Linked DNA regions of Pyrobaculum calidifontis JCM 11548. The main gene of each other region encodes a partner of the protein of the gene in region 2 in a complex. Links are inferred from orthologs where the notes say so. Each region holds a gene or a part of one and is shown on either strand. Other genes may lie near its edges.

What was found.
Region 1: the proteins of rnhB (region 2) and pcn are in contact, whole or in part, in a crystal structure (PDB 3P83), measured with the Archaeoglobus fulgidus proteins. The link is inferred for Pyrobaculum calidifontis JCM 11548 from one-to-one orthologs. Residues at the interface, in WP_010878125.1 of Archaeoglobus fulgidus: Ala74, Ile178, Ala179, Ile183, Arg190, Ser195, Asn196, Leu197, Arg198, Gln199, Lys200, Thr201, Leu202, Asp203, Phe205; in WP_010877842.1 of Archaeoglobus fulgidus: Val39, Ala42, Asn43, Val44, Ala45, Met46, Leu125, Asp168, Ser194, Asn218, Tyr219, Pro220, Ile237, Leu238, Ala239, Pro240, Arg241, Ile242, Glu243, Ser244.

The regions. Positions count from the first base shown.
Region 1 is NC_009073.1:929,941-935,960, forward strand. Bases 2,052-4,957 are described here. They hold pcn (proliferating cell nuclear antigen (pcna)), read left to right. Parts: upstream 2,052-3,081; coding sequence 3,082-3,834; downstream 3,835-4,957. Other genes in these bases: PCAL_RS05255 (DNA-binding protein), read right to left, coding at 2,052-2,074; PCAL_RS05260 (30S ribosomal protein S19e), read right to left, coding at 2,074-2,550; PCAL_RS05265 (transcription factor S), read left to right, coding at 2,625-2,957; priS (DNA primase catalytic subunit PriS), read left to right, coding at 3,831-4,769; PCAL_RS05280 (DNA replication complex subunit Gins51), read left to right, coding at 4,762-4,957. Outside these bases: PCAL_RS05235 (molybdopterin molybdotransferase MoeA), read right to left, coding at 1-431; PCAL_RS05240 (hypothetical protein), read left to right, coding at 570-860; PCAL_RS05245 (geranylgeranylglyceryl/heptaprenylglyceryl phosphate synthase), read left to right, coding at 847-1,572; PCAL_RS05250 (50S ribosomal protein L39e), read right to left, coding at 1,561-1,716; more of PCAL_RS05255, read right to left, coding at 1,748-2,051; more of PCAL_RS05280, read left to right, coding at 4,958-5,247; PCAL_RS05285 (50S ribosomal protein L44e), read left to right, coding at 5,315-5,590; PCAL_RS05290 (30S ribosomal protein S27e), read left to right, coding at 5,595-5,798; PCAL_RS05295 (translation initiation factor IF-2 subunit alpha), read left to right, coding at 5,819-6,020.
Region 2 is NC_009073.1:745,688-751,677, reverse strand. What follows is about bases 1,702-4,577. They hold rnhB (ribonuclease HII), read left to right. Parts: upstream 1,702-2,786; coding sequence 2,787-3,368; downstream 3,369-4,577. Other genes in these bases: galT (galactose-1-phosphate uridylyltransferase), read right to left, coding at 4,534-4,577; PCAL_RS04150 (50S ribosomal protein L30), read left to right, coding at 3,998-4,537; PCAL_RS04155 (30S ribosomal protein S5), read left to right, coding at 3,393-4,001; PCAL_RS04165 (hypothetical protein), read right to left, coding at 2,584-2,757; PCAL_RS04170 (thiolase family protein), read left to right, coding at 1,702-2,587. In the rest of the region: PCAL_RS04180 (hypothetical protein), read right to left, coding at 1-242; glucose ABC transporter ATP-binding protein GlcV, read left to right, coding at 287-1,357; more of PCAL_RS04170, read left to right, coding at 1,403-1,701; more of galT, read right to left, coding at 4,578-5,475; PCAL_RS04140 (GHMP family kinase ATP-binding protein), read right to left, coding at 5,465-5,990. UniProt on the Methanocaldococcus jannaschii protein: Endonuclease that specifically degrades the RNA of RNA-DNA hybrids.

The DNA.
Region 1 (6,020 bases), 180 kb from region 2 along the record:
CCCCTCTGCACGTAGGAGCCGGGCGGGTCCACGTTGGCGTATTTCTCATACCTCCTCTCCACCTCTACGTAGTCCCCCTCTCTTTTGACAGCCTCCTCTGGCACAACCGCGTCTGCCCCCTCTGGCAGAAAGGCGCCCACTGTTACATACACCGTCTCCCCCGGCTTGAGGGAGAGATCTCTCCTGAATTGCCCCACCAAGACTCTCCCAACCACTTTAAATCTGCCGGGGGTGGCCTCGGAGCTGACGGCGTATCCGTCGTAGGCGGCTCTGGGGTATGGGGGATAGTCGTGCGGTGCCGCGACGTCGCGAGCTGCCACATAGCCAACGGCGTCCCAGGTTGCGATCTTCTTCACATCGCCGATCTTCTTAACGAGGGGCAGTATCTCTGCCACTTTCGCCAGCGGATTAAGCCCGGCGAGGTAGCGCATGTATGTCGCCCAGGCTCTGTATATAAAGTTTTTATACCAAGCCGTAGGAGACGTCGGTGATGGAGTCAGGGTTACGGCGATAGATGACCGGAGGCGCTATCGCTGATATATTTATATACAGGGCTGTGGAAGTCGTCGATGGGCAAGCGTAGGAAGAGGAGGAAAATTCTTCTCAAGCCTAAGAAGACGTTGCCCAAGATCTTCACTTGTCCACACTGCGGCGCCCAGCTGGTAACTGTGAAGAAGACGAAGAACGGCTACCTAGTGATCTGCGGAAGCTGCGGCCTTAGCCACGAGTTTGAAGAAAGGGCCGGGTGGATGCCCGTGGACTACTACAACGCCTTTGTCGACTTATACCTAGAGGGCAAGATCCAGCCCCCCCAGCCTAGCCACGCGCATTCCGAGGGCGGGGGAGATGAAGCTAGTTGACTACCTACTGGAGGGCAGCGTTAAACACTTCACGCTGATAGACCCCGACAAGTCGGTGGACTATTTGAAGATAGTGAGATACGCACTTGACGCGGGGACAGACGGAATCTTGGTGGGCGGCTCTTTGGGCATTAGAGAGACGCAGATGACGCAAGTGGTGAAGGACATCAAGTCTGTGGCACACGTCCCCGTGGTCCTATTCCCCGGCTCTCCGAGCCAGCTCACAGAGGAGGCCGACGGCGTTTTGTTCCTCAGCGTATTAAACTCCCTAGACCCCTACTTCATAATTGGGGCGCAGGTGCAAGGCGCTGTGTTAATAGCCAAACACTTCCCAAGGCTAGAGGTGATATCCACCGCATACGTCATCGTGGGCGACGGAGGAGCGGCAGGATTTGTCTCCATGAGCAAGCCAATTCCCTACGCCCGGTGGGACTTGGCCGTGGCTTACGCGCTCGCCGCCTACTACATAGGCTTCGGCGCCGTGTACCTAGAGGCCGGGAGCGGGGCTCCGCAGCCGGTGCCGCCGGAGATGGTGAGGGCGGTGAGAAAAGTCTTCCCAAGAGTTTTAATAGTGGGCGGAGGGATAAGAAGCGGCGAGGCGGCGCGTCAATTGGCGCGAGAGAGGCCTAATGTAATTGTGACGGGGACCTTAGCCGAGGAGCAACCCGAGAAGCTTGCCGAAGTCGTCAGAGCTATAAAATCAAGCCTTTAACTTCTGCCTTCTCCAGTGCCGCCTCGCGGGGGACCTAGTAACCCTCCTTTTTGTCTTGGCGATGACCCACAGGGGAGGGTTTCTGTTGCTGTTTAAAGCCGCGGCGAGCCTAAGCTTCTTGCCCAGCGGCTTGTTTCTAGCCATGGCCGCCTAAAATGTCGAAGTTTTAAATTTTTCAGAGTCGGAATCTGTACTCTTGCCGGGTTTGGCTGTACACAGCCTCTAGGATCTTCTTCAAAGTCTCGTCGTCTATTGGCACTTTTACTCTTCCAGAGGAGGCCAGGGAGATCAATTGTTGCTCCAGCGCCTCCACGATGTCCGGCCTTACGACTCTAATGTTGTCTAGCCTCGCCAAGGCCTCCGGCGTTAGTATCCTCTTGAGCACTGCCCTCCTCTGGGCCGCCGCTATTTGCGCCTGCCGCTCTGCCTCTGCCCTCTTTTGTAGCTCCTCGAGCTTTTTCCTTCTAAGTTCTTCAAGCTCTCTATCCTCGGCCTCTGCCATTACTCCTTGGGCGGCGCGACGTATTTGGCGAGCTCAGGCCTCTGCTTCACCAACTCTTTTGCAATACGGGCGGCGACTCTGTCCACAAGAGACTTGCCCTCTGGCGTCAACACGCGCCCCCTCTTGGTCTTTGTCACAAAACCCGCATGTTCTAGCTGTTGTAGAATCTTCCTAATTATTGCGCCGCCTGCCTTTCTAGTTCTCTCGGGCCTAGTCTTGTCGCCTATCTTGGCCCTGTAGCCATAGGCGGTTCTAAGAGAACCGACGCCGACGGGTCCATATATGTAAAGCTTTCTCATAATAGAGGCGGCACGTATGTACCACCAGTCCTCGCTCATGGGCGGCCTCTCCTTATTGGCCCCAGTTTTTACAAAAGGCGCCCAGACAGGCGGCTTGACCTGCGGCACGTTGTCCTTTATGTACTTCGCCAACTCCGCTATTAACAAGTCTGCTGGCACGTCTTTCACCGAAGTCACGTGTCCCACACCCCCCGGGTTTATAAGTTTTCGTGGGCAAAAAGAATTTAAAGGGCAGGGGCAGGGGGACCTCTGTGAGATTTTGTCCAAACGACAAGAGCTTGTTAATCCCAGTAAAGAAGGGCGATCGCACAGTGCTTAGATGTCCCAAATGCGGCTACGAGGAGGAGGTGTCTCAAGAGGTTAGAGGCAGGTACCAGAGCAAATCCGCAGTAGAAAACAAAAACCAACTCATAGTAGTTGCAGACAACGCAGTTAACTTGCCCAAGGTAAAGACGCGGGGTTGCCCAAAGTGCGGCCACGACGAGGCCTACTTCTGGGTTCAGCAGACGAGAGCCGCCGACGAGCCTCCCACCAGATTCTACAAGTGTACAAAATGCGGCCACGTGTGGCGGGAATACGAATAGCCCATCTTTTCTATCGCAGTCAGAGGAGGCGTTGGCGGCGGGCCGCCCGCATAGGCGCTTAGGGGTACCTTAGGGTGGGGTGTATTATGGGTTCAATTTTTTAAAAAGTGGGCCACCTTATGTCATGCCTAAGTATGTTCTAACGTATATGGACGCCAAGGAGTTCGCGTACATAATAGACTCACTATCGGTGTTGGTGGAGGAGGCAAGCTTCGTGCTTAGGAGCGATGGCCTTTTTCTCCGCGCGTTAGACGCGTCTAGGACGGCCATGGTAGACCTCTCTATGCCTAAGGAGGCCTTTGAGGAATTCCCAGAGGTTGAGGAAGAGGTAAAGCTCGGCTTCAATTTTAAGGATCTTAAGAAGCTACTGCGGCGGGTGAAGAAGGGCGACAAGATAAGCCTTGAAATCGAGGAGTCCAGAGTCAAGGTGAAGCTGGTGGGCAAGTCTGTCAGATCTATAACTCTCCCCATGATTGAGGTGGTGTCTGAGGAGCTCCCAACGCCTAAGGTGGTCTTCACGGCGCTTGTCAAAACCAGTAGCGACGTATTGGCCTCTGCTGTGAAAGACGCAGACGCTGTAGCAGACGAGGTGAAGTTTGAGGCAAACGAGGACGCCTTTGTAATAAGCGCGGCCAGCGACAAGGGCGAGGTGGAAGTGCGGCTGGACAAGGGCAGCGAGCTTGTCTACGAGTTTGACGTAAAGGAGCCGGCCTCGGCCCGCTATTCGCTGGAGTACCTCGTGGACATCGTGGGCAAGGCGTCTAAAATAAGCGACATAGCCACTGTGGAGTTGGCCACTGCGAAGCCTGTCTTGCTCACCTTCGACATACCGGCCGGCGGCCGAATTGCCTACTACGTGGCGCCGAGGGTGGAGTGATTGTAGAAGTATTTTTCCGCAACTACTACAGGAACTACGCGAAGCTGGAAGTAGACGAGGTGGAAAAGAGGGAGTTCGCCTTCCAGCCCTTTGTCGGCGGCATGGTTAGGCACAAGGCCTTTAAAAACCTCGAAGAGCTGAAGAGGCACTTGGTTGAGAAGACGCCTCGGCACGTCTACTACTCCACCGCCCGGTACGAGAGGCCTTGGGAGGAGGACATGGAGCGAAAGGGCTGGCTAGGCGCCGACTTAGTATTTGACATAGATGGAGACCACCTCGACACTGAGGCGTGTAGAGAGAGCAAGGTGGTGTCTTTGGCGTGTCTAGAGGACGCCAAGGAGGAGGCCAACAAGCTCATAGACGTGTTGACAGAGGAGCTGGGCCTTAAGCCGACTAAGGTCGTATTCTCCGGCAACAGGGGATTCCACGTGCACGTGGTCGATGAAGAGGTGTTGGCCCTTGGGCAAAAGGAGCGTAGAGAGCTTGTGAACTACCTAAAGGCAGTCGGGTTTGACCCCTCTAAGTTCCACATGAAGGTGGGGAGGCGGAAGGTCGTGTTGTACGAGGAGGAGGCCGTGGGCAACCTCTTGCGCATTAGGAGAGGCATAGAGGACCCCGAGGCGTTGAAGGTTGAGGTAGACGAGGTGGTGACGCAGGACGTGCATAGGCTCATAAGGGCCCCCGGCTCGCTCAACGGGAAGACGGGCCTCGTGGCATTGCCTCTCTCAGTGAGAGACTTGGAAAAAGAAGTGGCGCACATAGTCGAGAGGGCTATCGCCTTTAGAAAGGGGAATTTGAGGCTGAGGTTCGAAAAGCCGTTCCAGGGCACTGTGTTGTTTGAAAAAGTGGAGGCGAGAGAGGGCGACATTAAGACGCTGCCAGCACATGTGGCCATATACCTAGAGCTACAGGAATTTGGCAAAATATATGATTGAGAAGCTGAGGCTCTGGTTAGCCGCTGAGGCTAACTCGCGCTTTCTCACAGAGCCGCCGTACGGCTCGTACGCAGAGGCGGCTGAGCAGTTTGTCAGAGATTTGCAGAACTCGCCGCTGCCGCAGAGCATAGCGGAGCAGGTTAAAGCCCATGTCTACTCCACGTTGGTCACGATAGTGGAACTTAGAACGCGGAAGATACTGTGGGAACTGAGCCAAGGCCGCGAGCCTAAGAATACGACGGCAGAAGAGGAGAGGCTCATACGGCCGTTGTTGAAAATCCTCCGTGCCAGACCCCACCGGAGAGAGGCGCAGGAGTATGTGATTGTACAATTCGTAACTCCCCACCCTGCCATAATAACTGAGGACTTTAAACAGATAGGTCCCTTTAACAAGGGCGACTTGGCTAAACTGCCTCCCCGCGACGCGAAAGACCTAGAGGAAAGGGGCGTTGCCAGACTCCTCCGGCTTGAAGACTAACTGAGGCCCGATCCCCTGCGGGGCGTGGTGGGAGTAAAATTTATTTTGTCCCCCTTTTTGCCCCTTCGTGAAGTTTCCCAAGAGCGTAAATATGTACTGTCCACGGTGTAACACATATACGCAGCATAGCGTGTCCAACTACCACGGAGGTCAGAGGAGGTCGCTGGCGGAGGGCCAGAGGAGGTATGAGAGAAAGTTGAAGGGGTACGGCTCCACTCCTAAGCCTAAGCAGAAGAGGTTTGCCAAGGTCAATAAAAAGGTGACCTTAGTATTTACCTGCACTAAGTGCGGCTACAAAATTGTGAAGAGCTTAGGCAGGATGAAGAAGGTGGAACTGGTGTAGGCCCATGCCACAGAGGTTCAGCAGAGTCCTAATACCACAGCCTCGGTCTAGGTTTGTTAGACTTAGGTGCCCCGACTGTGGAAACGAGCAGGTAACCTTTAGCCACGCCGCGATGGTGGTGCGCTGTCTCGTGTGCGGCAGAGTTTTGGCGCAACCCACCGGTGGGAAGGCGATTTTCGCAGGCCACGTCGTAAAAGTTTTAGAATAGCCCCCAAACCCCTTCCTTCAATGAAGTTAGTGAAAAAGGATTTTCCAGACGTAGGCGAGTTAGTCATAGGCACAGTCAAAAAGATCGCGGAGCACGGGGCGTATGTGTACCTAGACGAATACGACTTGGAGGCCTTTGCGCCGACGCAAGAGGTGGTCCAGTCTTGGTTTCACAGCATTAGGGATTACATAAAGGAGGGCAATAAGACGGTGTTTAAGGTGA
Region 2 (5,990 bases):
ACCACGAACCGCTGTGGCAGTCTTGCCGCGAAGGAGTCGCCGATGTCGAAGAGCATCACGTCGCCTTCGACCGCCAGCGCCTCCTCCGCCTCGTTTAGCCGGTATATGGCCTCGGCGCCTGCCCTGTGGAGCAGAGCCGCGGCTATTGTATCATCGGCGTGGGCAACTCCGCCGTGCGTAATAGCCTTAAAGCCTCCCCGGCGTATGATCTCGGCCGCCTTGGCCACGTCGCTGAGCCACACTCTGGAGCGAGATATATCTTTAAAATCTCTTTGTACAGGGTACTGTGGTTTCTGTACTGGTGGAGAGGCTTGAGAAAGTCTTTCCTCCTAACACATACGCGCTGAGGGACGTGTCTGTGGAGATTAGGGATGGGGAGTTCCTAGTGGTTTTGGGGCCCTCTGGCTCTGGCAAAACGACCTTCATAAGGTGTATTGCTGGGCTTGAGACGCCGACTAAGGGCCGCATCCTCTTTGGAGACGAGCCCGTGGTAGACGTGGAGAAGGGGGTTTTCGTGCCGCCTGCCAAGAGGAACGTGGGCATGGTGTTTCAAAACTGGGCGCTCTACCCGCACATGAAGGTATTTGACAACATAGCCTTCCCGCTTAAGATCAAGAAGTTGCCCCGCCACGAGATTCAGCGGAGGGTTAAGGAGGTAGCCGAGGCGCTTGAGATAGCCCACCTCCTGGACAGGTACCCTAGGCAACTCTCTGGAGGGCAACAGCAGAGAGTCGCCATAGCCAGGGCGTTGGTCAAAGAGCCACAGGTCTTGCTCATGGACGAGCCCTTCTCTAACCTAGACGCAAGGCTGCGGATTTCTGCCAGAGAGTTTGTGAAAGGGCTTCAGAGGAAGTTGAAAATTACCACTATCCTTGTTACCCACGACCAGCACGACGCCTACGCCTTGGCGGATCGCCTCATGGTGATAAACAACGGCGAGGTGCAGCAGATAGGCACCACAGACGAGGTTCTCAACAACCCGGCGAACCTCTTCGTGGCACAGTTCTTCGGCGACCCTCCCATAAACGTGGTGGAGGGGGAGGGGAGGGGCGAGTACGTCGACTTGGGAGACTTAAAGATCCCCGTGAAGGCGCCGGAGGGGAAGTTGCAAGTTGGCATAAGGCCCACAGACGTGTACGTGGCCGAGGCCCCCCTGTCGCCTAACGACGTCGCGCTACCGCCAGCACGCGTGAAGCTCGTGGAATACCTAGGCTTTACCCCCATCGCCGTTGTGACGTGGGGCAAAACGGAGCTCAGAGCCGTGGCCTATGGCAAGGCCGCAGAGGGCGGCACAGTCAAGGTGTTTCTGAAGCCGGAGGGGGTGAAGCTCTTTAGAGATGGCAAGCGAATTAGGTAATTAACATTAGCGACAAGGCTTATTAACCCTCAGGCCCGCTGGGCCATGGGGATAGTTATTGCGGGCTTCGTTAGGACGCCCATTGGAAAGTTTGGAGGCGCCCTCAAGGACGTGAAGACTCCCCACCTAGCCGCCTTTGTCATAAAGAAGTTGCTGGAAAGGACGGGGCTCTCGGGAAAGGAGGTGGACGAAGTGGTGTTTGGCTCCACCCTCCAGGGGGGCATGGGTCAAAACTTGGCGAGGTACGCCGCTCTGTTGGCTGGCCTGCCGGTGGAGGTGAGCGCATATACGGTGAACAGGGTCTGTTCTTCGGGGATGCAGGCCATTATAGAGGCATATAGGGAAATCGCGGTGGGGGACGCCTCGGTCGTAATCGCGGGCGGCGCCGAGTCTATGTCTACGCCGCCTATATGTCTTCCAGACGACGCCCGGTGGGGGCTGAGGCACTTCATCGGGCGGCGGGCCGAGCTCAGAGACTTGATGGTATACGACGGTCTGACGGACCCCTCCAACGGGCTCCTCATGGGCGAGGAGGCCGAGCTAGTGGCTAGGGAGCACAAAATTACGCGGGAGGAGTTGGACTGGGTGGCTTATGAGAGCCACATGAGGGCGTGGCGGGCTACTGAGAACAGGTGGTTTGAAGAAATGGAGCCCATAGACGGCGAGTTAGGCGGAGTGCGCGTCAAGTTAGACAGAGACGAGGGCATTAGGCCGGACACCACGCTTGAAAAATTGGCCAAGCTTAAGCCCGCCTTTAGGCCCGACGGCGTGTTGACCGCGGGGAACTCCAGCCAGCTGTCCGACGGAGCGGCCGCCCTCCTGCTCACCACTGAGGAGAAGGCAAAGGAGCTCAGCCTCAGGCCAGTGGCGCGCATCCTTGGCTACAGCTGGCACATGGTGGAACCCTGGCGATTCGTCGAGGCCCCCCTCTACGCTGTTCAAAAACTGTTGAAGAAGCTGGGCATGGGAATTAACGACTTTGACTACTTTGAAAACAACGAGGCCTTCGCCGTGAACAACGTGCTATTCCACAGATTCCTCGATGTGCCTTACGACAAGCTGAACGTCTTCGGCGGCGCCATTGCCCTCGGCCACCCGCTCGGCGCCTCGGGGGCAAGGATTGTCACCACGCTCATATCGGTGCTTAGGCGCATGGGCGGGAGGAGAGGCATCGCCGCGCTCTGCCACGGCACAGGTGGAGGAACGGCCCTGGCCATTGAGCTTGTCTAAGTCTCGGCGTATTTTTGGGCAACTTTTACCCCGTGGACACGGTACAAGTGTATCGCGGCATCTCTCACGGTGAAAAATCTCTTTTTACACTTTATACACACTATATGCGCCACGTCCCACTGATCCACCTCCACCTGTAGATACGACTTGAGATCTTGTGGGATTTCCACAAGATTTATTGAGCAGACCCTATTTAACCGTGATCGGAGGCGTCGATGAGGCGGGTAGGGGGCCGCTGGTGGGGCCGTTGGTGATAGCTGTGGTAGTTGGCGACAGCGACGTCCTCCTAGGGGTGGGGGTTAGGGACTCCAAGGCCTTGAGCCCTGGGGCTAGGGAGAGGGTGTTTGCCAGAGTGCTGGAGGTGGCGGAGTGCGTAAACTACATAGTAGTGGAGCCGCACATAGTGGACATGTATACGTCTAAGGGCCTCCTCAACGCGCTTGAGATAGACTACACTGCCAAGTTGTTGGCCACGTGCCCTGCCGATGTGTACTACGTAGATTCGCCAGATGTGAAGCCTGAGAGGTATGGAAGCGCGTTGTCTATGGCCACTGGTAAGCGCATAGTGGCGCTTAACAAGGGCGAGCGCGTGCCCCAGGTGGCTGCGGCGAGTATAGTGGCCAAAGTGGTGAGAGACCGCTTGATAGACTTGTTGAAGAGGGAGGTGGGGGACTTCGGCAGTGGCTACCCCTCTGACCCGCGTACGGTGGAGTTTGTAAAACGCGGACTCGTGCCCAGCGAGTGTATTAGACACTCGTGGAAGGTGAGGTTTAAAGTATAAAAACTGGTCGGTTTTAGAGGCCTCGTGAGCGTCGTCGATTTAAGCCTTTGGGAGCCTAAGACGGCTCTTGGGAGAATGGTGAAAGAGGGGAAGATAAGGACTATAGATGAGATCTTTGCGAACAACCTCCTAATAAAGGAGCCCGAGATTGTGGATATTCTGCTCCCGGGACTAAAGCAGGAGCTTTTAAACCTAAACCTAGTCCAACGCCAGACGCATGCTGGCGAGAGAAACCAGTTTCAGGCGGTGGTGGCGGTGGGCAACGAGGATGGGTACGTTGGCGTGGGAATTGGGAAATCTAGACAGGTGAGGCAGGCCATTGAGAAGGCCACTAGGGAGGCCAAGTTGAACATTACGCCCGTGAGGCGCGGCTGCGGCTCTTGGAAGTGTTCTTGCGACGAGCCTCACAGCGTGCCATTTGTGGTAAGTGGGAAGTCCGGGAGCGTAGAAGTGACGTTAATCCCGGCGCCTAAGGGCGTGGGCCTTGTGGCAGGCGACGTGGCCAAGGTGGTGTTACGTCTGGCGGGGATAAAGGACGTGTGGACAAAGACTAGAGGCGACACTAGAACTACGTTGAACTTTGCGCTGGCGGTGTTCAACGCTCTTAGAAACACCTACTACTTCAAGCTATGATGGCGGCAACTGAGCAAAAGACGGTGTACCCCCGCTACGCCGTAATTAGGCTCAGAGGTATACCCACCACTCCGGGTGACATTGCCGCGACGCTTGACTTGTTGAGGCTTAGGAGGAAGTTCACCATGGTGGTGGTAGTGGGCTCTCCAAGTGTCATGGGCATGATAGAAAGGGTGAATGACTGGGTCACTTGGGGGGAAATTGACGCAGATACTCTCGCAGAGGTGTTGCGTAAGAGGGGGCGAATTGTGGGCGACAAGCCGCTTACGCTTGAATACCTCCAGAAGTGGGGGTGGAACTCCTTTGAGGAAGTGGCCCTCGCGTACATCTCCGGGGAGATAGAGACGCTTGCGTGTAAAAAGGACTTCAAGGCTAGGGAGGGGCAACGGCCGCCGTGTATTCCATACCTAAAGCCCTTCTTCCGCTTACATCCGCCTAGAGGCGGCCTCAACAGTGTAAAATTGCACTTCTCTGTGGGAGGCGACTTGGGCTACAGAGGGCCTTTGATCAACGACTTAATTAAGAGAATGCTCTAACACCGCCTCGCGGCTGTCTCCTTCAGCTTCTGCGCGGCCTCCTCGGGGGTTGTCTCAAGGGTGAATAGTCCTCCCCCTGTTTCAGCGCCGGCGGCGTATTTCAGTCTCCCGTCGGGGCGGTACATGCCGTATATTTCGAAGTGTAGGTGGTAGTAGGGGAGTCTTAGGCGGAGGGGGGCTTGGTGCATTACCATGATGTAGGGCATTGGCTTCTCCAAGACGTTTTTAAAGGCGCATAGCGTCTTTTTTAGGGCGTCTGCCAAGTCCACTAGCTCGTCTTCGCCGAGTTCCACTATAGAAGACACGTGCCGCTTTGGGTAGACGTGGGCCTCGAAGGGCCACCTCGCGTAGTACGGAGTAAAGCTCTTCCACCCGCGGTTTTCATATATGACACGTTTATCTTCCCTTTTCACAATGGCGCAGTGTAAACACTCGCCACGCCTCTTATACCACCTCTTTGAGTGGGCCAGCTCCAGGGCTACCCTAGGCGGCACTACGGGGAGTACATATATTTGGGAGTGGGGGTGGGTAAGCGACACGCCGATTTCCCTCCCCTTGTTTCTAAAGTAGAAGAAGTAGGCCAGTTTCTCATCCCGCTCTGACTCCCGCGCCGCCTCGACCACGAGCTTCAACGCTTTAACTATCTGGCCTATTGGCAAGTCGCTTAAGTCGTCTACGTCGTGTTGAGAAGTTTCCACGAGCACATAGGCGCGGCCATACGCCTCTTGAGCGACATAGAAGTCCTCGGTGTATGGTTTCGGAGGGGTGGGGGTTACCACGGGGTAGCGGTTGGGCAGCAACAAGACGTCCCAGCCGTGGCCTGTCTCAGGCGCGCCGGGGCAGAATGGGCAAAAGCCCTCGGGCTGCCACGGCCTAGAGAGTCTGTGGGGCGAGACGAGGGTGTACTCCCCAGTGAGGGGGTTCTTCCTAATCTCCATACTCCAGGCCCCTATCCACTTCCACAATCCACCACGAGGGTGCTTCTGCCTCTTTAACAATTCTCTGCGCAGTGTGAATATCAGGGGCCAACGCTATTACTACGCCGCCGAGGCCTGCGCCAGAGAGCTTTGCGCCGTACGCGCCCGCGGCCAGGGCGCGTTCTACTAGCAGGTCTAGCTGGGGCAGAGAAACTTCGTAAAGCTTTGACAATAGCCAGTGTTGTTGCGTCATTACTTCGCCCACCCGTTTAAGCTTCTCCAGCGGAGACATTTCACTTTTCAAAACGGCTACCGCCTCCTCAGTGGACTTCTCCATTTTCAGTGTAAACAAGACCCTGCTCCTCAGCGGCTCTGGCAACTGATCAACGACATCTCTGTGGCTGAGAAGCGCGCGCCACGGGAAGTCCCAATACCCCGACGCCTCCACTCTTAGCCACTCCTTTAACAACTCCACAGCCCTCTGTAGCTCCTCCTGCCTCTTTGTGTGAACCTCTGCGGTGCTGTGGCTAATCCCG